4 regions of the Pseudomonas sp. EA_35y_Pfl2_R5 genome follow, and region 2 is predicted to be linked to each of the others. Evidence: riboswitches for the same ligand, from Rfam matches in the RefSeq annotation. Region 2 holds a riboswitch; each other region holds the start of a gene.

Region 1 (5,920 bases), on a different contig from region 2:
GCTCACCGCTGTCCGCATCAATCAGCTCGACCATCGAGGCGATTTCGTCCAGGCAGCGCAGCATTACCGAGATCAGCTCAGGGGTCAGGCTGCGCTGGCCGTCGCGCACTGCCATCAACAGGTTTTCCAGGTGGTGGGTGAAGCTCACCAGTGGCGTCAGGGAAAACAGCCCCGCCGAGCCTTTGAGCGTGTGCATAGCGCGGAACAAGCCGTTGATCGCTTCCTGATCCTCGGGTTGCTGATCCAGTTGTAACAGGTACTCCTCGGCCTGTTTGGTCAGGTCGCGGGCTTCCTCGATGAAGCCCAGCAGCAGCTGGCTCCATTGTTCTCCATTGAGCATCGCGTGGTCCTGTCAGACTGAGGGGGAGGCGCGGTACAGGACCTGCAGACGCAACAGGTCGAGCAGGTCACGCAACTCGGGACCGGGCTGCAGCAGCTGCAGCTCGGCGCTGTATTGGCGCAGGTGTTTGTCCAGGGCCAGCAGCAATTGCACGCCAGCGCTGTCGAGCTCTTCCAGCGCCTGAATATCGAGCGTCCAGACCCCGGGTGCAGGTTCGGCGACAGCCGCCAGCAACGCCTGGTGAGCGTCGCGGGCTTCGTAGATGGTCAGACTGCCGCTGAGGCTGTAGGCGGCCGTGTCGTGAGTGGTCAGCTGGTACATATCAGCTGGCCAGCTTGTCGACGGCCGCGAGTAGCTGCTGCGGCTGGAAGGGTTTGACAATCCAGGCTTTGGCGCCGGCCGCTTGCCCCTCGGCCTTCTTGCCCTGTTCGCTCTCAGTGGTGAGCATCACGATTGGTGTGAAGCGGTACTCATTACGGGTTTTGACCTCCTTGACCAGGCCGATGCCGTCCAGGTTGGGCATGTTCACGTCGCTGATGATCAGATTGATCTTTTGCCCATTGAGCTTGGTCAGGGCGTCGCGCCCGTCGACCGCCTCGATAACCTGGTGGCCTGCGCCGGTCAGGGTCATCTTGACCAGTTGGCGCATGGAGAGGGAGTCATCGACGATCAGAATGGTTTTTGCCATGGCACAGGCTCCGGCTTACGAAGAGAAAAGCGTCAGAAAAAGGTGACTTCGGTTTGGCTGGCACGGCCAGCCTTCTTGACGCCGCGTTCTTCGTCGGTGGTGAATTGGCGGCGTAATTCGTCAAGCCATTGCTGCGGCTTGGCGATGATCGGGTCCTGCTGTTCGATGGCGCGTTGCAGGCGTTCGAGATCGAGCTGAAGATGGTCGAGCATCTGATCGGAGCGGTCCTGGAACTGCAGGCTGACGATGATTTCCTGCAGGGTGCTCTGGGTGGAGCGGGCGTCCTGTTGCAGTTCGCGGGAGGTGTCGGCGAGTGCTTCGAGGCTGTGGCTGAGACCCTTGATGATGTCGCCCGAGACCTGGTCGAGGTAGCGCAGGTTGCTTTCCTCGCTGCTGGAAAGCTCCTCAGCGGCGCTCACCGTGGAGCGGATCGCCTTGTTGATCTCGCCGACCTTTTCCACCATGCGCTGACCGGTTTCCGCGGACAGGCTGGAAAGCTTGCGCACCTCGTCGGCGACCACCGAGAAACCGCGGCCATATTCGCCCGCACGGGCTGCCTCGATGGCGGCATTGAGCGCCAGCAGGTTGGTCTGGCTGGCGATGTCCTGAACGTGTTTGGACATCGCCTGCAACTCGCTGGCGTAGCTGTTGAGGTGGCTGATGGTGGCGAGCAGTTCATTCTTGTGCACGCTGGCGGCGTGGAAGGCGGTGGTGACTTCGTCGAGACGCCGCTGCGCCTGCCGCAGGCTGTCGGTCATGCCGGCGTTGCCGGTTGCGCTGTCAGAACGGCTCAGGGTCTGCTCCAGGTGCTGGCCAAGGCTGGCGAAGCGCTCGAACAACTGGCCGACGTTGAGGGTCAGCAATTGCCTGACCTGTCCCAGGTTCTGGTTCCAGGCCGGCAGAACGGCGCTCAGCAGAGGTTCGCAATCTGGTGACGACGGCGCCTCGACAACCTCGATTGGCGGCGCGACGGCGACGGTTTGCGGCCGCAGGAACAGCGCGGCGATTGCCGTGAGCAGGGCGCCGACGCCACTCACCCACGGCAGGCCGAAGCCAAGCCCGGCCAGACAGATGACGATTCCCAACCAGAGAGTGCAATAGGTCAACACGGCGAGCTTTCCCACGAGTTCGAATGCTGGGAAAGATAGGAGTTCGCCGTGGCAACGGAATATAGGGGAAACCCCTACACGGCCTAGGGGTTTCCATCTGAAGGCCCGAACAATCGGCGTTTGACGCCCAAACCCGAACTCTCTACCCTTCGCGCCTTGTAACAGGTGCCCCCAACGCTGTGCGTGTGGGGGTGAAACTGGGAAGTCGGTGCGTTGTGCGTTTACGCCAGTCATTCCGACGCTGCCCCCGCAACGGTAAGTGAGTCAATCGCCGCAAGTGCCACTGTGCTGTATGCATGGGAAGGCGCGGTCGAGAGCCTTGACGGTTCGCTCACAAGCCCGGAGACCGGCCTGTTGCAGTCCACGGCATCGCGGAGGGCGATGGCTGGCGTGTGGTTTGCGCTGTGCGTGAACCCGCGCTTTCCCTATCCCCGCATGCTTTTTCCAGCCAGATCGCCCTGTGGCGGTGGAGCAGTGCGATGACTGAATCGATTGAGCGTGACGCCCGGCACAAGGCGCGCATGGCCCGCAAGAAAGCCCTGATCGATGAAAAGATTGCCCAAGCCCAGGACGAATACGGCCTGCTGCTGGTGCACAGCGGCAATGGCAAGGGCAAGAGCAGCAGCGCCTTCGGCATGGTCGCCCGCGCCCTGGGGCACGGCCTCAAGGTTGGCGTGGTGCAATTTATCAAGGGCGCGGCCAGCACCGGCGAAGAAGCCTTCTTTCGCCGTTTTCCCGATGAAGTCAGTTATCACGTAATGGGCGAGGGCTTTACCTGGGAGACCCAGGATCGCCAACGCGATATCGATAAGGCGCGCGAAGCCTGGGCGGTAGCGGCGCAACTGCTGAATGACTCGGCCATTGGCCTGGTGGTGCTCGACGAGCTGAATATCGCCCTGAAATACGGTTATCTGGAGCTCGATGCGGTGCTCGCCGATATTGAAGCGCGGCCGCTGCTGCAGCATGTGGTGGTAACTGGTCGCGGCGCGCTGCCAGGGATGATCGAGGCAGCGGATACCGTGACCGAGATGAGTTTGGTCAAGCACGCCTTCAAGGCCGGGGTTAAGGCGCAGAAGGGAGTGGAATTTTAATGAGCCACTCGGCTGCCCGCCAATGCCCCGCGCTATTGATCGCCGCACCGGCCTCCGGCCAAGGCAAGACCACTGTGACCGCTGCCCTGGCACGTTTGCACGCGCGCCAGGGTAAGCGCGTGCGGGTGTTCAAGTGCGGCCCGGACTTCCTCGACCCGATGATTCTCGCCCGCGCTAGCGGCGCACCGGTGTATCAGCTTGACCTGTGGATGGTCGGTGAGGCCGAGAGCCGTCGCTTGCTGTGGCAAGCGGCGGGCGATGCCGATCTGATCCTGATCGAAGGGGTGATGGGCCTGTTCGATGGCACGCCGTCGGCGGCTGATCTGGCGCGACACTTCGCCGTACCAGTGCTAGCGGTTATCGACGGCTCTGCCATGGCGCAGACCTTCGGTGCCATGGCCCATGGCCTGGCGACTTTTCAGTCTGATCTGCCATTCTCCGGGGTGCTCGGCAACCGGGTCGGCAGTGTGCGGCATGGCGAGATCCTACGCGATGCGCTGCCGGCCTCGATTCACTGGTACGGCGCCTTGCCGCGCAGCGCCGAAGTCGGCTTGCCGAGCCGTCATCTGGGGCTGGTACAGGCAGGCGAACTGGCTGACCTGGATGCACGCCTGGACGCCGCCGCCGATGCCCTGGCCGCCAGCGCCGATACCAGGCTGCCGCCCCCCGTCAGTTTCGCCGCGCCTGAACAGGCCAGGCCCGCGCCTTTGCTTAAGGGCGTGCGCATTGGCGTGGCGCGCGACAGCGCCTTTGCCTTTCTCTACCAGGCCAACCTCGATCTGTTGAACGAACTGGGCGCTGAGTTGAGGTTCTTTTCGCCGCTCAGCGATCAGCAACTGCCCGATATCGACAGCCTGTACCTGCCTGGCGGCTACCCGGAGCTGCACCTGGCTGCACTTGAAACCAACCAGGCCATGGCTGAGGCGATCCGTGCGCACCATGCTGCCGGTAAGCCAATCCATGCTGAGTGCGGCGGCATGCTCTATTTGCTCGACAAACTGACCGACAAACAGGGCGCCAGCGGGCAGATGCTCGGCTTGCTAAATGGCGAGGCGACTCTGCAACCGCGCATGACCGCCATGGCCTTGCAACAAGCGGAGCTGCCGGAAGGGCTGCTGCGCGGCCACAGCTTCCACTACTCGGCACTGAGCAGTGAGCTGCAACCGCTGACCCGTGGCGAGTGCCCGAACTACAAGCGCACCAGTGAGGCGGTCTATCGCCAGGGCCGGATGACCGCCTCCTATATCCACTTCTATCTGCCATCCGACCCGGTTGCCGCTGCCGCGCTGTTTCTCCCTGGAGCGCCGGCATGAGCGAGCAGGCCTTTAGCCCTGATGAGCGCGCGGCGGTTTACCGCGCTATCGCCGAACGCCGCGATATGCGTCATTTCAGCGGCGGCGAGGTAGCGCCCGAGCTGCTTGCGCGCCTGCTGGAGGCCGCCCATCAGGCTCCCAGTGTCGGGCTGATGCAGCCTTGGCGGTTTATTCGCATCACTCGCCCAGCGTTGCGTGAGGCGATCCACGGCCTGGTGGACGAGGAGCGCCTGCGCACAGCCGAGGCGTTGGGCGAGCGCAGCGATGAATTTATGCGGCTTAAAGTCGAGGGTATTCGCGACTGCGCCGAGCTGTTGGTGGTAGCCCTGATGGGGGGCCGTGAGGCCCATGTATTTGGCCGGCGTACCTTGCCGGAAATGGACTTGGCGTCCTTGTCCTGCGCGATTCAGAACCTCTGGCTGGCCGCCCGCGCCGAGGGGCTGGGCATGGGCTGGGTATCGCTGTTCGAGCCACAGGCCCTGGCGGATCTGCTCAACATGCCGACCGGCAGCAAACCGCTGGCCGTGCTGTGCCTGGGGCCAGTGACGGAGTTTTATGAGGCGCCGATGTTGGTGCAGCAAGGCTGGGCCGAGCCAAGGCCATTGAGTGAATTGCTTTTCGAGAACCAGTGGGGCACGCCATGAGCCTGGTTCTCAGCACCTGCGCCGGGGTTGCTCTGGATGCCGTGTTTGGCGAGTCCAAGGGTTGGCACCCGCTGGTGGCCTTTGGTCGTATGGCCGAGCGCATCGAGCAGCGTTTCAATCCGGCCGGGCGCGGTTGGCGCAGTCATGGTGTCAGTGCCTGGTGCCTGGCGGTGTTGCCGCTGACCCTGCTGGCCTGGTTGCTGAGCCAGATTAGCGGGCTGGGCTGGGCGGTGGAGATTCTTGCGCTATACGCCGCCTTGGGTTTGAAAAGCCTGGGTGAACACGCCATGCCGGTGGCCCAGGCGTTGCGTCTGGGTGATTTGCAGCTGGCGCGGGAGCGGGTTGGTTATATGGTCAGCCGCAATACCGCGCAGCTGGACGCTACGGGCGTGGCCCGCGCGGGCAGCGAGTCGGTGTTGGAAAACGGCAGCGATGCGGTTTTTGCCGCGCTGTTCTGGTTTGTTATTGCCGGTGCGCCAGGCGTGGTGTTGTACCGCCTGAGCAATACCCTGGATGCCATGTGGGGCTATCGCAACGAGCGTTTCGAGCGCTTCGGCTGGGCCGCAGCGAAGATCGACGATGGTCTCAATTACCTGCCTGCGCGGTTAGTTGCCCTGACCTATGCCTTGCTTGGTAAAACTATGCTGGCGCTGCGCTGCTGGCGGACCCAGGCGCCGCTCTGGGACAGCCCCAACGCCGGCCCGGTGATGGCGGCCGGAGCTGGGGCGCTGGGCG
Region 2 (5,920 bases):
GTTTTACATCTGTGGGAGGCGCTTTAGCGGCGGTTTCTGATGAGGCGTAGGGTGGACAACGCGAAGCTTGTCCACCATTCGTGGCGCAGTGACTCAGCCCTGATCAATCCGCAGCTCAGGCACGGCGCGCCCGGCCACCAGGCGCTCATCGACCAGACGGATTAGCTCGGCCTCATCACGCACGCGAAACCACTCGCCGGCCGGGTAGAGACTGGCCGTCGGGCCCAGATCGCAGGGAAACTGACACTGCGTGCGGGTGATATGCACCCCGCCCTCGCACTCCAGCTTGCCCGCAGCCTTGAGCCGCTGGCGCAAGGCCTTCCACAGCTCCAGCGCACCACGCCGGGTGCAGCGCGGGCCGTTGCACAGCAGCAGGCGTTGCGCGTGCGGCGGAATCTGCGACCAGGCGTGATGTCCCGGCACGGCGGCCACACCGACACAGGGCAGGTGCAGTTCAGGGCGCTCGATCAACGCGCAGGCGGCCTCCACCGGCAAGCCGTCGGCCTGGCCAATCGCACTGGCGACAAACAGTTGCTCCGGCTCGGCCTGCTGGCACAGTTCGCTGCGCAGCCAATCGAGGTGCGGGCTGCTGCTCTGCGGCTCCAGGTCGATCACCAGTAGCGGCCGCTCAGCCTCGGCCACGCGCTGCCAGAGCGGCGCATAGCCTGCGCTGGTGTCGACGATATCGGCCAGCGCTGCTTCACCACGCAGCTCAACCAACCGGCGACGCAGCAGCTCGGCAAACGAGCCCTCGGTCAGCTCCGGGCCGACAAACAAAATGCGGGCGTAGGGTGAAACGGGCGTGGTCATGGCGGCCTCCAAAGCGGGGCGGCAGTCTAGCAGGGGATGTTTTGCATTTGGCACGTAGGGTGGATGAAGCGTCATCCACCCTACCCTATAACTGCAGCGCCTCGACAAGATCTTCCAGGCAGGCAAACTCGCGCTCCACACTCGGCAAATCAGGCCGACGCAGCAGCAAAACCGGCACGCTCAGCTCCCGCGCCACCTGCAGTTTCGGCTCGGTGGACTGGCTGCCGCTGTTCTTGCTGACCAACACATCGCTGCCCAACAGAGCGAACAGTGCGCGCTCGCCGTGCAGATCAAACGGCCCGCGAGCGCCGATAATTGTCGCCCGCGGCACGGCCTCCTGGGCCGTTAGGCAACGCACCGTCCAGTGTTGATGAGGGGGGATTTCATGCAGATGCTCCAGCGGTTCGCGGCCTAGGGTAAACAGCGGACGACGAAAGTCTTGCAGCGCAGCCACCAGTTCGTTCCAGTCACCCACTTCGCGCCAGTCATCTCCGGCGCCAGCCTGCCAGCCGGGGCGGCGCAGCGCCCAGCAGGCAACTCCGCTCAGCTCGGCGGCGCGGGCGGCATTGGTGCTGATCTGTGCGGCATAGGGGTGGGTCAGATCGAGCAGCAGTTCGACGCCCTGTTCGCGGATAAACGTCGCCAGCCCTTCGGCTCCGCCAAAGCCGCCGACGCGCACCTGACAGGGCAAGTCATCCGGCACCCGGCCCAACCCGGCCAGACTGTAGATCGCTTCAGGGCTTAAACGCCGCGCCAGGCGCAGCGCCTCGGTAGTGCCGCCCAATAGCAGAATTCGCGGGCTCACGGCTTGCACACCTCCAGCAGGGTGATCGGCAAGGCGCTGCGCCAGGTGTCGAAACCGCCCAGCGGCTGCGCCTGGGCCACGCTGATACGGATCAACTCGCCGCCCACCTGCTCGCGCCAGGCCACCAACGCCGCTTCGCTTTGCAGAGTGACGGCATTGGCCACCAGCCGACCGCCCGGCTTAAGGCTGGCCCAGCACTGCTCCAACACGCCGGGGATGGTCACCCCACCGCCGATAAAGATCGCATCTGGCGCGGCCAAGCCGGCCAAGGCCTCGGGCGCACGGCCGGCGACCAATTGCAGGCCGGGCACGCCGAGGGCATCGCGGTTGTGTTGGATATGCGCCTGACGGCCGGCATCGGCCTCGACCGCAAGCGCCCGGCAGCTGGAGTGTGTGCGCATCCATTCGATACCGATGGAACCGCAACCCGCTCCGACATCCCAAAGCAGCTCGCCGGGTTGCGGCGCCAGGCGCGCCAGGGTGATGGCGCGCACGTCGCGCTTGGTCAGCTGGCCGTCGTGCTGATAGGTGTCGTCCGACAAACCCGGCGTGAGCGGCAGCAAGCGCGCGTCGGCATCTGCAACGCAGTCGACCGCCAGCAGATTAAGGTCAGCCACCCGTGGCAGCGACCAGTCACTGGCCAAGCCGTCGATGCGCCGCTCACTGGCGCCGCCCAAATGCTCCAGCACGGTCAACCGGCTGAGGCCAAAACCACGCGCGCGCAGCAACTCGGCCACCGCCGCCGGGCTATCACCGTCATTGCTCAACAGCAGCAGCCGCGCACCGGGGAAAATCTGCGCCTGCAGCGCCGCCAACGGCCGCGCCACCAGCGACAGCACCGTCACCTCCTGCAACGGCCAGCCCATACGGGCGGCGGCCAGGGACACCGAAGACGGTGCGGAAAACACCCGCAACTCTTCCGCTGGCAGCTGCCGCGCCAGGCTCGCACCAACCCCGTAGAACAGCGGATCACCACTGGCCAGCACACACAGCGGCGTACCGCGCCGCGCCAGTACGGGTTCCAGGCTGAATGGGCTCGGCCACAGCTCGTGCTGCCCTGGCAGATCGCTGGGCAACAGCGCCAGCTGTCGTGGGCTGCCGACAATCCACTGCGCCTCGCCCAGCGCCCGACGCGCCGCCTCACCCAGACCGGCGTAACCGTCTTCACCAATGCCCACCAGGGTTAACCAGGCCGTCATACCCACTCCTCTGCGCCCGCCCGACGAGCAAGGGTGTCTGCGCGTCAAACAAAGCGGGCATAATAGCGCCTTCGTCGGTGCCCGCCGCCATTGTGCATAGGGCCTAAGAGGGAACACGGTTAAACCGTGGCTGCCCCCGCAACTGTAAACAGCGAGTCTGCCGCAACTGCGCCACTGGGTAACCGGGAAGGCCGCGGCAGATGATGACCTGTCAGCCAGGAGACCTGCCGACGACGCTAGTCGCGAGTGCCAACATCGGGCGGGGTGTACCGATGCCATGAAATCCCCTGTGGGCGGATTTCGCTGGTTCGGTCGCCGCGTCTTTGTTGCTGGTGACCCTTTTTGCGCGACCGTCCAACCTCCGCCGACCTGCCCGACCCACGTCCTAGCGCGTGTCCCGGCCTGCTGCGTATCGTTCCGGCGCTGGACGGCGGCATCTGCCGGGTCAAACTGGCCGGCGGCGTGCTTAACAGCCAACAGGCACGCGCCATCGCCGAGGCGGCCGAGCGCTGCGCCAACGGTTTGCTGGAGCTGACCAACCGCAGCAATCTGCAGATTCGTGGCGTATTGGCTGGCCAGCAGGCCGAGCTGATCGAGCGCCTGCTGGCCGCCGGCCTGGGCCCAAGCAACCCGGCCGCCGACGATGTGCGCAACCTGCTGCTCAGCCCCGCCGCCGGCCTCGACCCGCACGCCCTGCTCGACACCCGCCCACTGGCCGCCGCGCTGCTCGCCCTGCTGCAAACCACCCCGGCGCTGCATGGGCTGTCGGCCAAGTTCGCCTTGCAGCTGGACGGCGGCGAAGCCCTGGCGATGCTCGAACACCCCCACGATATCTGGCTTAGCGCCCTGCCCGGATCGCCGGCCCGATTGACGTTTGGCCTGGCGGGTTGCCCCAGTGATCCGCCGCTGGGCATGGTCAACGTTGAGCAGGCCGTGCCGTTGGTAGAACAGCTGCTCAGGCTGTTCCTCGATCTGGCTGGCAACGAACACAGCCGGATGCGCCAGCTGCTAAGCGTGATTCCCGCCCACCAACTGCTGCAACAGCTGCAAACGCGCCTGCCCTTTACCGTGCAAGCGGCCCCGGCTGATTGGCAACGCAAACCAGTCAGCCCACGCGCGCCGATGGGCATTTATCCACAGCAGCAGGCCGGCCTGTACATGGTCGCCGCCGCCTCGCGGCTGGGGCGGATCGACGCCGCACAACTCAAAACCCTGGCCGAGCTGGCTGAGCACTGTGGCGATACCAGCCTGCGCCTGACGCCCTGGCAGGGCCTGTTGCTACCGAATATCCCCAAGCCATCGGCAGACAAACTGCTGCACGCACTGGCCGAACTCGGCCTGCTCACCGATGCGCAGGAGCCGTTAAGCAATCTGATCGCCTGTACCGGCTCAGCCGCATGCAGCAAAGGCCTGAGCGACAGCAAGGCCGATGCCCTGCAGCTCGCCAAGCGCCTGCGCACCAGCAGCGCACGGCCGCAGGTGCATCTAAGCGCCTGCCCGCGCTCCTGCGCCGCCGCCCATACCGCGCCCTTTACCTTGCTGGCCAGCAGCGCTGGCCACTACCAACTCTATCAACGCACGCCCGAGGCGGCCGGTTTCGGTCAGCTGCAGGCCAGCGCCATGACTATCGACGAGGCCGGCGACTGGTTCGCCGCCCACTGCGCAACAGGAAACAGCGATGCTTGAGTACATCCGCGACGGCCAGGAAATCTACCGTCAGTCCTTCGCCACCATCCGCGCCGAGGCTGACCTGTCAGCGATCCCGGCCGATCTGGAAAAGCTCGCCGTGCGTATCATCCACGCCTGCGGCATGGTCGATGTGGTGCAGGACCTGCGCTTCTCCCCCGGCGCAGGTGCCGCTGGCCGCGCGGCCCTGGCCAAGGGTGCGGCGATTCTCTGCGATGCGCGGATGGTCGCCGAAGGCATCACCCGCCCGCGCCTGGCCGCGAATAACCCGGTGATCTGCACCCTGCATAACGACGGCGTGATCGAGCAGGCCCGCGAACTGGGCAATACCCGTTCGGCAGTCGCATTGGAACATTGGCGCGAGCACCTGGAAGACAGCGTGGTGGTGATCGGCAACGCGCCCACCGCGCTGTTCTATCTGCTGGAAATGCTCGACGCCGGCGCGCCAAAACCGGCGCTGATTATCGGCATGCCAGTGGGCTTTATCGGCGCAGCCGAATCCAAAGACGCCCTCGCCGCCGACAGCCGTGGCGTGCCTTATGTAATCGTCCGTGGTCGGCGTGGCGGCAGCGCCATGGCGGTGGCGGCGGTCAACGCCCTGGCCACGGAGGTGGAGTGATGAGCACACAAAAAGGCCGCCTGCTCGGCCTCGGCGTCGGTCCCGGCGACCCCGAGCTGGTTACCCTCAAGGCCTTGCGCCTGCTGCAATCGGCCGCTGTGGTCGGCTACTTTGTGGCCAAGGCCAAAGCCAACAAGGGCCAGGGCGGTAACGCCTTCGGCATTATCGAGCAGCACCTGACCGACACCCAGCAGCGCTTGCCGCTGGTCTACCCGGTGACCACGGAAAAACTCGCCGCGCCGCTGAGCTATGAAGATGTGATCAGCGACTTCTACGACACCTGCGCGGTGCAGATCGCCGCGCGGCTCGACGCCGGTCAGGATGTAGCGGTGATCTGCGAAGGCGACCCGTTTTTCTACGGCTCCTATATGTACCTGCACGACCGTCTGGCCGGCCAGTACGAGGTGGAAGTGGTGCCCGGCGTTTGCTCCATGCTCGGCTGCGCCTCGGTGCTCGGCACCCCACTGGTGTACCGCAATCAATCTTTGAGCGTGCTCTCCGGCGTGTTGCCCGAAGACGAACTCAAGCAGCGCCTGCACAGCGCCGAAGCCGCGGTGATCATAAAGTTGGGGCGCAATTTCGAGAAAGTTCGCCGTGTGCTGCAAGAGCTGGGCATCGACCAGCGCGCCCACTACGTCGAGCGCGCGACCATGGGCAACCAGCGCATCGTGCCGCTGGATGAAGTGGAGCCGATGTCCTCGCCGTACTTCTCGATGATCGTGATCCCCGGCGAGAAATGGCGCGGTTAACCGGGGCTTAACGACCCATAGGGTGGATGACGCTTCACCCATCCACCAACGC
Region 3 (5,920 bases), on a different contig from region 2:
GCCACAAGTGGTTCTGCTCGGCGCCGATGTGCGATGCCTTCCTGACCCTGGCGTACACCACCAAGGGCCTGACCTGCTTTCTGCTGCCGCGCCACCGCCCGGACGGCATGCGCAACGAGTTCTATATCCAGCGCCTGAAGAACAAGCTGGGCAACTGGTCGAACGCCTCCAGCGAGGTGGAGTTCCGCGGCGCCCTGGCCTGGATGGTTGGCGAAGAGGGCCGTGGCGTGCCGACCATTATCGAGATGGTCGCGTTGACCCGCTTCGATTGCATGATCGGCTCCAGCGCCCTGATGCGTCAGGCCCTGACTCAGGCCGCGCATCACTGCGCCCATCGCCAGGTTGGCGGGCGCGCACTGAGCGAACAGCCGCTGATGCAGAACGTGTTGGCCGATCTTGCCCTGGAAAGCGAGGCGGCCTTGGCGCTGACCATGCGCATGGGCAAGGCGCTGGATAACGCCCATGACGAGCAGGAAGACAAGTTCGCCCGCCTGGTCACCGCCGTGGGCAAGTATTGGATCTGCAAACGCGCGCCGGCGATGATCAACGAGGCCGCCGAATGCATGGGCGGTGCCGGTTATGTCGAGGACACCATCCTGCCAAGGCTGTACCGCGAAGCGCCGGTCAACTCGACCTGGGAAGGCTCGGGCAACGTGCAGTGCCTAGACGTGCTGCGCGCCTTGTCCAAGGAGCCGGGCGTGCTTGATGCGCTGTTTACCGAACTGGGCGACGGCCATGGCGATGCGTGGCTGAAAGCGCATATCACGCAACTGCAGGCGGATTTTCGCGACACCGCCGATATCCAATACCGCGCCCGTCAGCTCACCGAAGATGTGGCGCTGGCGCTGCAGGCCAAGCTGCTGCTGGAAGCCGGTAATGCGCCGGTGTCCGATGCCTTTATCGTCAGCCGTCTGGGCGGGCAGGGCGGTCGGGTTTACGGTACCTTGCCGCGTGGCGTGGATGTCGAAGCGCTGGTGGCGCGCAGTACGCCGCACCTGATCTGAGGCCTGAATATGCACGCCACTCTCTTTGAACAGTTACAGGCCTGGCTGGCCGGTGATATCGGTGCGGATTATGGTATCTCCCAGCTGCAGGCCGCAGCTGGGGTGGCGAGCTTCAGCAGTCAGCCGCCGGCCGTGCACTTCAATCCGCTTGGCGGTGTGCATGGCGGCTATACCGCCACGCTGTTCGATGCGGCGCTGGGGTTGGCGGTGTACTCGCAGGCCAGTGCCGAGGAGGTCTACGTGACCGCCAGCCTGCAAGTGAATTACCTGCGCCCGATGGGGCTGGCGGCCTTGCCGCTCCATACCGAAGCTTGCGTGCAGCAGCGCGAGGGGCGACAGGTATCTGCGCAAGCCACTTTGCATGATGCTCAGGGGCAGCTGTGCGCCAACGCCAGTGCCGTATTCACCTGCTTGCGTCATACGGCGTCAGGCTCTCTTCCGTCTGTTGGCGCGCCTGCGCCATAAAATGCCGGGTCTGTCATTTCTCTCTGCCGCCGGGTAAGGTGGCCGCCGATGGTTCCAGCTCGTGTTAAGCGACTGGATGAAAAGGGAACATGGAAAGCACCGCGACCGGTGCCGAAGCCATGGCTGCCCCCGCAACTGTAAACGGTGAATAGCGCCCATATGCCACTGACCGCAAGGCCGGGAAGGCGGGCGAAGTGTCAAACCGTGAGCCAGGAGACCTGCCATCGAAGCCGGGCGCTTATGCCCATCCCCTCAATCCAGATCATCGCGCGGTGGGCGCGGTACAGGAATCTCTATGCACATCGAACCCGAAGTCGTTACTGGCGCCAAACTCTTCCTTAGTTATGCAACCGCCGCAGGTGCCTTTGGCCTCACGGCCAAGCTTGCCCTCGACAGCGTACGCAGCAACGGTGGCGCTGCCGCTCTGGCGTTACGCAGCGTGCTGACCACTGCCCTGGTGTTCTGCTTCTTCGAGGTCTTTCCGCACCATGCGGTCGGGGTTTCCGAGGTGCATCTGATCCTCGGTTCGACCCTGCTGTTGCTGTTCGGCGCCGGTGCTACGGCTGTTGGTCTGGCGCTCGGTCTGCTACTGCAGGGGCTGCTGTTCGCTCAGTTCGACCTGCCGCAGTACGGTATGAACGTCACCACGCTGCTGGTGCCGCTGTGGGCTATCAGTGTGCTGGCCAAGCGCATTATCGTGCCGGGTACTGCCTATGTGGACCTCTCCTACAAGCAGGCGCTGGCGCTGTCGACTGCCTATCAGGGCGGCATCGTCGCCTGGGTCGGCTTCTGGGCGTTCTATGGCAACGGCTTCTCCGGCGATAACCTGGAGGCCGTGGGCAGTTTTGGCCTGGCCTATATGAGCGTGATCCTGATCGAGCCGCTGGTCGATCTGGGTGTGCTGGCCGCTGCCAAGGCGCTGTCGACTTATAGCCGTGGGCCGTTGTTCAACTCGCGTCTGCACCAACCGGCCTGATTGATTACTGGCGACGCTGCCAGATCAGCTTACCGGTATTGCTCTCAGTGACCAGGTACTGGTCACTGAAGCGATAGTAGGCGGCAGGCTGATAGTCGCTGCGGCCCTGCATCTGCACTTCCAGCAGGCCGTTATTACTCTGCCAGCGGCCGCTGTATTGCAGTTCGCCAGGGCTGTCGTAGTTCCAGTCGGCGCCACCTGCCACGCTACGTGTCCATTGTGAAACGCTGCCGTCGCCCTGCATGTGTAGAATCATCTGCGTGGTCATAGAGGCGAAATTGGCGCCGCCGCTGTTAATGATCTTCTCGTGTACCCAGGTGCCGATCAGTGCCGGGTCGCGGGTGGCGCTGCTGCTTGGGCTGCTTGCTTGAGCGGCTACTGCACTCAAATTCTGTCGGTGGAACAGCGCCTTGCGCTCCAGGGTTGCCCCGGTAGTCGGATTACGCGCGGCGATATGGGTGTTGAGCACGCCATTGGCGTAGGTGGCATTCATATTGGCAATCAGCTGCCCGGATTGCGCTTCGCTGATCTGCGCGCTGAGCAACTGGCCGTCAAAGCTGCCGCTGATCTGCAGGCGCAACCTGCCACCTTCCACATACTCCCCCGTGACCTGCTGGCCCTGGCTGCGCAGGTGCATTTCGGCTGGCTGGCCATCCAATGTGGTCAGGTAATGGCCGTCCAGGCTATCGGCCAGCAGAAAACTGGGTAACAGGCAGAGCACAAGGGTGAGCAGCGCGCGCGGCATGAGTGTTCCTTAGGCAATTGGCTAACAGAAGATTAGCAACGGATGCTTGACCTGGGGGCCGCCCCGCACTTGCAGACTGCGACGCAGCTGAAAAATAGGAGTGTTGCCATGACCCGCGAACAAGCCTTCTGGCAGGAATACCAACTGGCCCGCGCCCTGCGCGGCACTGATCCTGCTGCCGAGCTGCGCCATCTGGAACGGGCGCATATTCTCGGTCAGCGCTATTTCAGCGAACACCTGCGCAGCCACCTGTGGGTGCTCGCCTGGGCCTGGCGGCAGCGCGATTGGGCCGAGGGCTTGGCACAACTGCTGCGCATTCCCGGTAGCCTGGGGTCGTTGCTGGGGCTGTTTCCCCTGGGTAATCCGGGCACCCGGCGCGTCGGCCCGCTGACCCCACAGGCTGTGCCCGAGGATCTGCAAACGCTGCTCAAGTAGCTTGCGCGGGTAACGTCGCGCTATCGCAAGCGCGGCGGATCAGGGCAAGATAGAGCCATTGAGATCAGCCAGGAAGGTGCCTTGTGAACCCTTGTTCCGATGACTTTATTGTCGCCAAAACCGCTGAAGAAGCGGTGGATCGTCTGGCCGCCCTGCACCTGCAGGCGACCACGGGCTTGAGTCAGGCGCTCAAGCGCTACCTGAAAGAGCGCATCAAGCCGGATGTCGCCCAACAGTGTCAGTTTCGCTACCCCGAGTTGCGCCTGATCTACCAGGGCCAGGGCGAGGTGGCGGCCAGCGTGCGCGCTTATGCCAAGGTACAGGTGCCGGGTACCTACAGCGTCACCGTCACCCACCCGGCGGCGTTTCGTAAGTACCTGCTCGAGCAGCTGCGCCCGTTGATGGGGGATTTCACCGTACGCGTGGAAGTGGGCGTCAGCCAGCAGAATATTCCTTATCCGTACGTGGTCGAGCAGGGCGATGAGCTGGCTGGCTCCGGGGTCACCGCTGCCGAGTTGGCGCGGGTGTTTCCCAGCACCGACCTGTCTGCTGCCACTGACGGCACGGCTGATGGCTTGTACGACTGGGAAAATACCGACCCGCTGCCGCTGGCGCTGTTCGATGCGGCTCGGGTGGATTTCTCCCTGCGTCGACTGGTGCATTACACCGGCAGCGACTGGCGACATGTGCAGCCGTGGATTCTGCTGACCAACTATCACCGTTACGTCGATCAATTTATCCGCCACGGTCTGGATATGCTGGTCGGTGAGTCGCGCTTCACCCGCATGGTGCTGCCGGGCAATGTGGTGATCGAGCGTGGCATGGCCGAAGGCGAGATGCAGGCAATCATCGAGACGGTGGTCTGGCACCGCTACCAGATGCCGGCTTATCACCTGCAAGGTGAAAACGAGGGTGATGGGATTACCCTGGTCAATATTGGCGTCGGCCCGTCCAACGCGAAGAACATCACCGACCACCTGGCCGTATTGCGCCCGCACTGCTGGCTGATGATCGGCCACTGCGGCGGCCTGCGCCAATCGCAAACCATTGGCGATTACGTGCTGGCTCACGCCTATATGCGTCGCGACGGCATTCTCGATCGCGTATTGCCGCCGAATATCCCGCTGCCGGCCCTGGCCGAAGTGCAGCAGGCGTTGCAGGAAGCTGCCCGGCAGGTCACTGGTGAGCAGGGCGATGAGCTGAAAAAACGCCTGCGCACCGGCACTGTGCTGACCTATGACGACCGTAACTGGGAGCTGCGCTGGGCTCAGGAGCGGCCGCTGATCAACCTCTCGCGCGCCGTGGCGGTGGACATGGAAAGCGGCACCATCGCCGCGCAAGGGTATCGCCTGCGGGTGCCCTACGGCACGCTGCTGTGCGTCTCCGACAAACCACTGCACAGTGAGATCAAACTGCCCGGCGCTGCAGGTGCGTTCTACGAGCGCGCAGTCACCCAGCACCTGCATATCGGCATCACCGCGCTCGACCTGTTGCGCAACCAGCTCAACTCGTTGCACTCACGCAAGCTGCGCAGCTTCGACGAGCCGCCGTTCCGCTAAGCCCAGCAGTAATACTGTGGGCCGCCGCACAGGATGGGGCGGTCGTACTGCAAGTGGTTGCGCAGGGGCGTTAGGCTGCGCGTCCGGCAAATATGACAAGGAATGTTGCATTCATGGATCAGGCCCAGGTTCTACTTGAAGGCTTATGGGAGCCTTTCAGTTTTCTACCCCTATTTGGCTACAGTTGTCTCGGTCTGCTGCTCGGTGCTGTCGTTGGGCTGCTGTTGACCTTGCAATTGCAGCGCCGAGGCTGGCTGGTGCGGCGCAACCGTTGGCATCACTGGCTACTCAAACTGTACTTTTTGCTGTTGCCTGTGAGTGGCGCCTTTCTCGGCGTGCAGGCGGGTCTGCTCTATGGCGGCCAGCAACAGGTTCATCGCCATCTGGACAGTTATGCACCGCTGGTACAAGGTGTGGCGGATGGTGTCTGGCAGGACTTCTCCACGTTTTTGCAGGCTCAAGATCAGCAGGTCATGACGCGCGAACTGCAGAGCAGCAGTGTGCAAGCCGTCCTTAATCATATGGCTGCCCAGTACCTGCAAGCGCAGCTTCTGGCCCGTGCGCCGCAGCTGGAGGAGGCCTCGTTGAGCGAGCGTATCGGCCTGAAGTTGTTCGACTACCTGCAGGCCAGCCTGCTGAGCGCAGCGGTGCGCGATACGGCCGTGGAGCAGGCTAATAAATACATCGGAGTGGACCGCCAGGTGGTGTTCGATGTGCTCGATGCACGCGTTGAGCA
Region 4 (5,920 bases), on a different contig from region 2:
GCTGGTGCTGTAAGTCGCCTCGGCATAATCCTTATCGAAGAGGTTGTTCAGTTTCAGGTCGAAGGCCACTTCCTGGCTGGCTTGCCATTTGCCGCGCAGGTTGAGCAGGCCGTATCCACTGAGCTCACGGGTGTTATCGGCATCGTCATAGCGACCGCTGACCGCGCGCCAGCTGGCACCCAGCGCAAACTCGCCGAACGTACGGTCCAAATCGAGGCTCAGCGTGCGCTTGGCGCGGCGGGTGAGCGTATGGCCAGTGTCGCGATCACGTGGATCGATCAAGGCGAGTGCCAGGTTGCCCTGCCAACCGAACAGCTCCTGCTTTAGCGCTGCTTCGAAGCCGTTTATACGGGCGGTCTGTACGTTCTGTGGAATGAAGTTCTGGTCGAGAACAATCGCGTCCTGCAGGTCGATGCGGTATAGCGACAGCTCCAGTGCGCCGGTTTTGCTGTAACGGCTACGCCATTGCGCTTCGTAGCTTCTGGAGGTTTCCGGCTTTAGGTCGGGGTTGGCACTGGCGGAGCAAAAACCGCCGAAGCAGAAGTCTGGGTAGTACAGGTCGTTGAAGGTCGGTGCGCGGAAGCCTTCGCTATAGGACAGGATCAGGTCGTTGTTGTGATTGAACGGCACGGTTAGCGCGGCATTCCAGGTGTTCTCACTGCCGAATTGCTGGTTCTTGTCGTGGCGCAGACCTAGTTCGGTGGAGAAATAGTCGGCGTTGTAGCGGTGTTGGATAAAGGCCGCCTGGTTCCAGCGCGAGTCCTCAGTGAAGTCCTCGCTTCCATTTACACGATCCTCATACCAATCGGCGCCCAGCAGCACTTGGTGGCGCTCGTTGAGGGCCAGTGTGTTCACCCAGTTGACTGAGTCGCGGTAGGTATTAAAGCTGTAGAACGAGAATGCGCTGGCGTTTGGCTGATCGTTGCCGGTGTCGCGCTTGTCCTCGCTGTGGCCGATTTCCAGGCGACTATTCCAGACGTCGCTGATATTGCCATCAATGTAGCTGGAGAGGCTGCTCAGCTGGAAGTCCGTGGTGGGCAGTGAGGTGCTGAAGAGGTCTTCGAACTCGCTCTGGCCGCGCTGGTCGAGGGCGCTGAAGCCGATCTTTAAGTCGTCATTGAAACGGTGTGAGAGATTCAGACTCAGTGATTTATTGCGGTAGGCATCGTCATCGCCGTTGGCGCCGAAATTATCGCGGGTGGCGTCGATCCCTTGAGTTTCATCGAGTGCCGCGCCCAGGTTGAAGCGGGTTTGCTCGTCGCCGCCGGATACCCCGAGGCTGCGTTCGAAGGTCTGGTTGCTGCCGGCAGCAACACGCATGTAGGGCTTCAGGCCGTCGCCGCTGCCTTGGCGGGTGAAAATCTGCACGACGCCACCAATGGCATCTGAGCCATAGAGCGCCGAACGCGCGCCGCGCACGACTTCAACGCGTTCGATCTGCTCCGGGCTGAGAAACTCCAGGCTGCTGGTGCCGCTGGACGCGGCGGCAATACGTTGGCCGTCGACCAGAACCAAAGTTTGCGCGGTCGAAGTGCCGCGCACGAACAGGCCGGTTTGGCTGCCTGCTCCGCCGGTGCGGCTGACGCTGACGCCGGGTACGCGCTCAAGCAGCTCTGCCACGCTGCGCGCTTGCAGGCGTTCGATGTCCTGGCGGGTAAATACTGTAGTGGCAGCGGTTGCCTGCTGGATCGGTTCGGCATGTCGCCCGGAGGTCACAACCAGCGGCGGCAACTCCAGCGAGTCTGCGCTGTTGCTGATTTGGTCAGCATGAACAGTCAACGGCAGCAGCGCCACAGCCAGGGCAAGACGGGACAATTTCACGTAGAGAATCCTCAAAAGGTCGGAAGACTTTTGAGGAGGGCAGGGGCAAGAACGGGCGCGCTGAGGCAGCCTGAACTTGACGGTGATGCCCTCCGCAACACCAGTCACATCCAGCAAGGCCGGTCTCCGGGCTCTCGACGTGCGCCGCCTCGCCTTCCCGGGATAACCCAGTGGCGTTGAAGTGGCGTGCAGAATGGCTCTGCGGTCGATTACCGTTGCGGGGGCAGCGCCGGGATGGTTCGTCAGAACGCACCGGCTTCCCGTTTAACGCCGCTTCACTGTGGAAGGGCGCACCTTGGCGGAAGCAAAACGCCGCGCACATTAATGCGCGAGTGGATGAATTACAAGCAAGCCTGGCTCAGCTCTGGATGAGCGGTGCTCATGCAGAAAGGCTGGCGAGACGCGTGCGGATGGCGGCTTCGATACCTGCGGCATCAAGTCCGCATTCGGCGAGCATTTGCGCCGGTTTGGCGTGTTCGACGTAGTAGTCGGGCAGGCCCAGATGAAGCATTGGCTTGAGGATGCCTGCGTGGGCGAGGAACTCGCTGACTGCACTGCCGGCGCCGCCCATCACGCTGTTCTCTTCGACGGTCACCAGCAGCTCATGGCTGGCTGCCAGCTGGCGTACCAGGGCCTCATCCAGCGGTTTGACAAAGCGCATGTCTACCACCGTGGCGTCGAGTGCGTCGCCAACCTTGAGCGCTTCGCTCAGCTGCACGCCGAATACCAGCAGGGCCACCTTGCTACCCTGGCGGCGAACCATACCCTTGCCGATTTCCAGTGGTTCAAGACCTGGCTCGATGGTGGCATTCGGGCCGCTGCCGCGCGGATAACGCACCGCCGCCGGGCCATTGAACAGGTGGCCGGTGCTGAGCATGCGGCGCAGTTCGTTTTCATCGCTCGGCGTCATCACCAGCATGCCTGGGATGCAGCGCAGATAGGCGAGGTCGAAGCTGCCGGCGTGGGTCGGGCCGTCTTCGCCGACCAGGCCGGCGCGGTCGATGGCGAACAGTACGTCGAGGTGTTGCACGGCCACATCGTGGATCAGTTGGTCGTAGGCGCGTTGCAAAAAGGTCGAGTAGATGGCCACGACCGGCTTGGCACCGTCGCAGGCCATACCGGCGGCCAGGGTCACCGCGTGCTGCTCGGCGATGGCCACGTCGAAATAGCGCTCGGGATAGCGTTCACTGAACGCCACCAGATCGGAACCTTCCTTCATCGCCGGGGTGATGCCGACCAGACGCGGGTCCGTCGCGGCCATATCGCACAGCCACTGGCCAAATACGCTGGAGTATTTCGGCCCCGCGGGCGGCTTCGGCTCGGCACTGGCGGCCGGTTTGATCGGGTCCAGCTTGGTAATCGCGTGATAGCCAATCGGGTCGACTTCGGCTGGAGCAAAGCCCTTGCCCTTCTTGGTCACCACATGCAGAAACTGCGGGCCGTCGAGGTCGCGCATATTGCGCAGGGTGGCGAGCAGGGTCGGCAGATCGTGGCCGTCGATCGGGCCGATATAGTTCCAGCCCAACTCCTCGAAGAGGGTGCCGGGCACGAGCATGCCCTTGGCGTGCTCTTCGGTCTTACGGGCGATCTCCCAGGCACCCGGCAGGCGCGAGAGGATTTTCTTGCTGCCCTCGCGCATGCTGGCGTAGGTGCGGCTGGAGAGGATCTTGGCCAGGTAGTTGGACAGGCCGCCAACGTTCTTGGAGATCGACATGTCGTTGTCGTTGAGGATCACCAGCATATTGGCGCTGACGTCGCTGGCGTGGTTCAGGGCCTCGAAGGCCATGCCGGCGGTCAGTGCGCCGTCGCCGATTACCGCTACGGCTTTGCGCTTGCTGCCTTGGATGCGCGCGGCGATCGCCATGCCCAGGGCTGCGCTGATGCTGGTGCTGGAGTGGCCGACGCCGAAGGTGTCGTACTCGCTCTCACTGCGGCGCGGGAAGGCGGCGATGCCGTCCTTCTGCCGTAGGCTGCCCATCTGCTCGCGGCGGCCGGTAAGAATCTTGTGCGGGTAGGCCTGATGGCCGACATCCCACACCAGCCGATCATCCGGGGTGTCGAAGACGTAATGCAACGCCACGGTTAGCTCGATCACGCCAAGGCCCGCGCCGAAGTGCCCGCCGGTCTGCCCGACCGTATACAGCAAGTACTGGCGTAGCTCATCGGCCAGGACTTCCAGCTCGGCTTCGCCCAGACGGCGTAGCTCGTCCGGCGTGTTGGCGCGGTCTAGAAGGGGCGTCAGCGGGCGTTCACGGGGAATCTCGTGGAAGGTCGTCGGCATCAGGCAGATCGTTATAGGTGCAAAAGATGCGGCAGTTTACCCGAAGCGCCGGAAACTGCCCAAACAAGCTGTCGCAAGATGCCCGCCCTGGGCTGAACGCTTACCAGCTATCGACGCTGCGCTTCTTGCCTTCACGCGGTGCAGGCTTGGGCGTGGCGTTGAGGCCGCGCAGCAGCCAGGCGCGAGTTTCCACGGGGTCGATCACCGCATCGATCTCGAGGAAACTGGCCATATTGATGCCCTTGCCGTTCTGGTAGGCCTTGGCCACCAGCTTGTCGAACAGCTGTTGGCGCGCGGCGGGCTCTTCGATGGCCGCCAGTTCCTTGGCAAAACCTAGGCGCACCGCACCCTCCAGGCCCATAGCACCAAACTCGGCGCTGGGCCAGGCGATGGTAAACAGCGGCGAATGGAAGCTGCCGGCGGCCATGGCCTGGGCACCAAGGCCGTAACCCTTGCGCAACACTACGGTAAAGAACGGCACCGTCAGGCTGGCGGCTGCAACAAACATGCGCGAGACATGGCGCACCGTGGCCTGCTTCTCTGCCTGCGGGCCGACCATAAATCCAGGTGTGTCGCACAGCGACAGCAATGGGATATCGAAGGCGTCGCACAGCTGCATAAAGCGCGCGGCCTTGTCGCCAGCGACCGCGTCGATGGCGCCACCGAGGTGCGCGGGGTTATTCGCCAGCAGGCCGAATGGCTTACCTTCAATGCGGATAAATGCGGTGATTAGTCCCGGCGCAAACTGGCGGCGCAGTTCCAGCACCGAATCGCGGTCGGCCAGGGTGGCGATGACCTGGCGGATGTCGTACACGCGCAGGCGGTTTTGCGGAATCAAGTGGCGCAGTTCGCGTTGATCGGCGCAGTCCCAGTCCTTTAGTGCGCCCTGGAAGTAGCTCAGATACTGCTTGGCCACCCGCACCGCTTCGGCTTCGTCGGCCACGCGCACGTCGATCACCCCGTTGGGGCCTTGCACGCTGACCGGGCCGACTTCCTCTGGCTTGAAGCTGCCCAGGCCGCCGCCTTCGATCATTGCCGGGCCGGCCATGCCGATGGTGGCGTTGTCGGTGGCGATAATCACATCGCAGCACCCTAGTAGGGCGGCGTTACCGGCAAAGCAGCGGCCAGACACCACGCCCACCAGCGGCACCAGCCCGGAGAGCTTGGCCATGGCGACAAAGGTATGGCAGTCCAGCCCGGCCACGCCGACAAAATCGGTATCGCCCGGTCGGCCGCCGCCGCCCTCGGCAAACAGCACCAGGGGCAAGCGCCACTGCGCCGCGAGGCCGAGCATGCGGTCGGTCTTCTTGTGATTCATCACGCCCTGGGTGCCGGCGAACACCGTGTAGTCGTAGGCGATGGCCATGCAGCGCGCCGCCTGGTTGCCGAACGCCTCGGCGTTGACCGTTCCGGTACCGGCCACCAAGCCATCGGCCGGACTCTGCTCGATCAGCTCTTCCAGCGAACGTCGGCGGCGTTGCGCGGCAATCGCCAGGGCGCCGTATTCGTTAAAGCTGCCGTCATCCAGCAAGTCCGCAAGGTTTTCGCGCACCGTGCGTTGGCCAGTTTTGCGCCGTTTTGCCACGGCTAGCGGGCGGCGCTCGTCGCGGGTCACCGCATGGCGCTCAAGCACTTCAGCCAGGTCCGCACGGATATGCTCAAGGTTCAGGCTTTGTTCGCTCTGGCTGGCGGCGGCGTCGACTTCGGCGGGTTCGATAAACAGCAGCGGCTGGCCTTCATTGAGTGCGCTACCGACCTGCGCGGCCAGTTGGCGGACGATGCCGCTGTGGCTGGCGGTGACGACAAACTCCATCTTCA

Evidence for each region. A riboswitch is a leader RNA that binds a small molecule or an ion and turns the genes downstream of it on or off. The one in region 2 is predicted to bind cobalamin.
Region 1: linked by a shared signal. The riboswitch ahead of cobO (cob(I)yrinic acid a,c-diamide adenosyltransferase) and the one ahead of cobG (precorrin-3B synthase) in region 2 are both predicted to bind cobalamin.
Region 3: linked by a shared signal. The riboswitch ahead of AACX99_RS18230 (energy-coupling factor ABC transporter permease) and the one ahead of cobG (precorrin-3B synthase) in region 2 are both predicted to bind cobalamin.
Region 4: linked by a shared signal. The riboswitch ahead of AACX99_RS15530 (TonB-dependent receptor domain-containing protein) and the one ahead of cobG (precorrin-3B synthase) in region 2 are both predicted to bind cobalamin.

Annotation. Positions count from the first base shown of each region.
Region 1 is NZ_CAXAOW010000003.1:80,575-86,494, forward strand. It holds gene AACX99_RS07585 (chemotaxis protein CheA) at 1-340, opposite strand, end outside; gene AACX99_RS07590 (STAS domain-containing protein) at 353-661, opposite strand; gene AACX99_RS07595 (response regulator) at 663-1,028, opposite strand; gene AACX99_RS07600 (methyl-accepting chemotaxis protein) at 1,061-1,786, opposite strand; cobalamin riboswitch at 2,284-2,506, shown strand; gene cobO (cob(I)yrinic acid a,c-diamide adenosyltransferase) at 2,617-3,228, shown strand; gene AACX99_RS07610 (cobyrinate a,c-diamide synthase) at 3,228-4,541, shown strand; gene bluB (5,6-dimethylbenzimidazole synthase) at 4,538-5,185, shown strand; gene cbiB (adenosylcobinamide-phosphate synthase CbiB) at 5,182-5,920, shown strand, end outside.
Region 2 is NZ_CAXAOW010000001.1:573,269-579,188, forward strand. It holds gene AACX99_RS02585 ((2Fe-2S) ferredoxin domain-containing protein) at 94-810, opposite strand; gene AACX99_RS02590 (cobalt-precorrin-6A reductase) at 896-1,615, opposite strand; gene cbiE (precorrin-6y C5,15-methyltransferase (decarboxylating) subunit CbiE) at 1,612-2,814, opposite strand; cobalamin riboswitch at 2,873-3,060, shown strand; gene cobG (precorrin-3B synthase) at 3,157-4,500, shown strand; gene AACX99_RS02605 (precorrin-8X methylmutase) at 4,493-5,119, shown strand; gene AACX99_RS02610 (precorrin-2 C(20)-methyltransferase) at 5,116-5,868, shown strand.
Region 3 is NZ_CAXAOW010000013.1:52,501-58,420, reverse strand. It holds gene AACX99_RS18240 (acyl-CoA dehydrogenase family protein) at 1-1,004, shown strand, start outside; gene AACX99_RS18235 (PaaI family thioesterase) at 1,014-1,469, shown strand; cobalamin riboswitch at 1,502-1,709, shown strand; gene AACX99_RS18230 (energy-coupling factor ABC transporter permease) at 1,765-2,445, shown strand; gene AACX99_RS18225 (hypothetical protein) at 2,450-3,190, opposite strand; gene AACX99_RS18220 (DUF3703 domain-containing protein) at 3,299-3,625, shown strand; gene amn (AMP nucleosidase) at 3,709-5,184, shown strand; gene AACX99_RS18210 (hypothetical protein) at 5,298-5,920, shown strand, end outside.
Region 4 is NZ_CAXAOW010000009.1:43,747-49,666, forward strand. It holds gene AACX99_RS15530 (TonB-dependent receptor domain-containing protein) at 1-1,821, opposite strand, end outside; cobalamin riboswitch at 1,922-2,134, opposite strand; gene dxs (1-deoxy-D-xylulose-5-phosphate synthase) at 2,201-4,102, opposite strand; gene AACX99_RS15540 (carboxyl transferase domain-containing protein) at 4,203-5,920, opposite strand, start outside.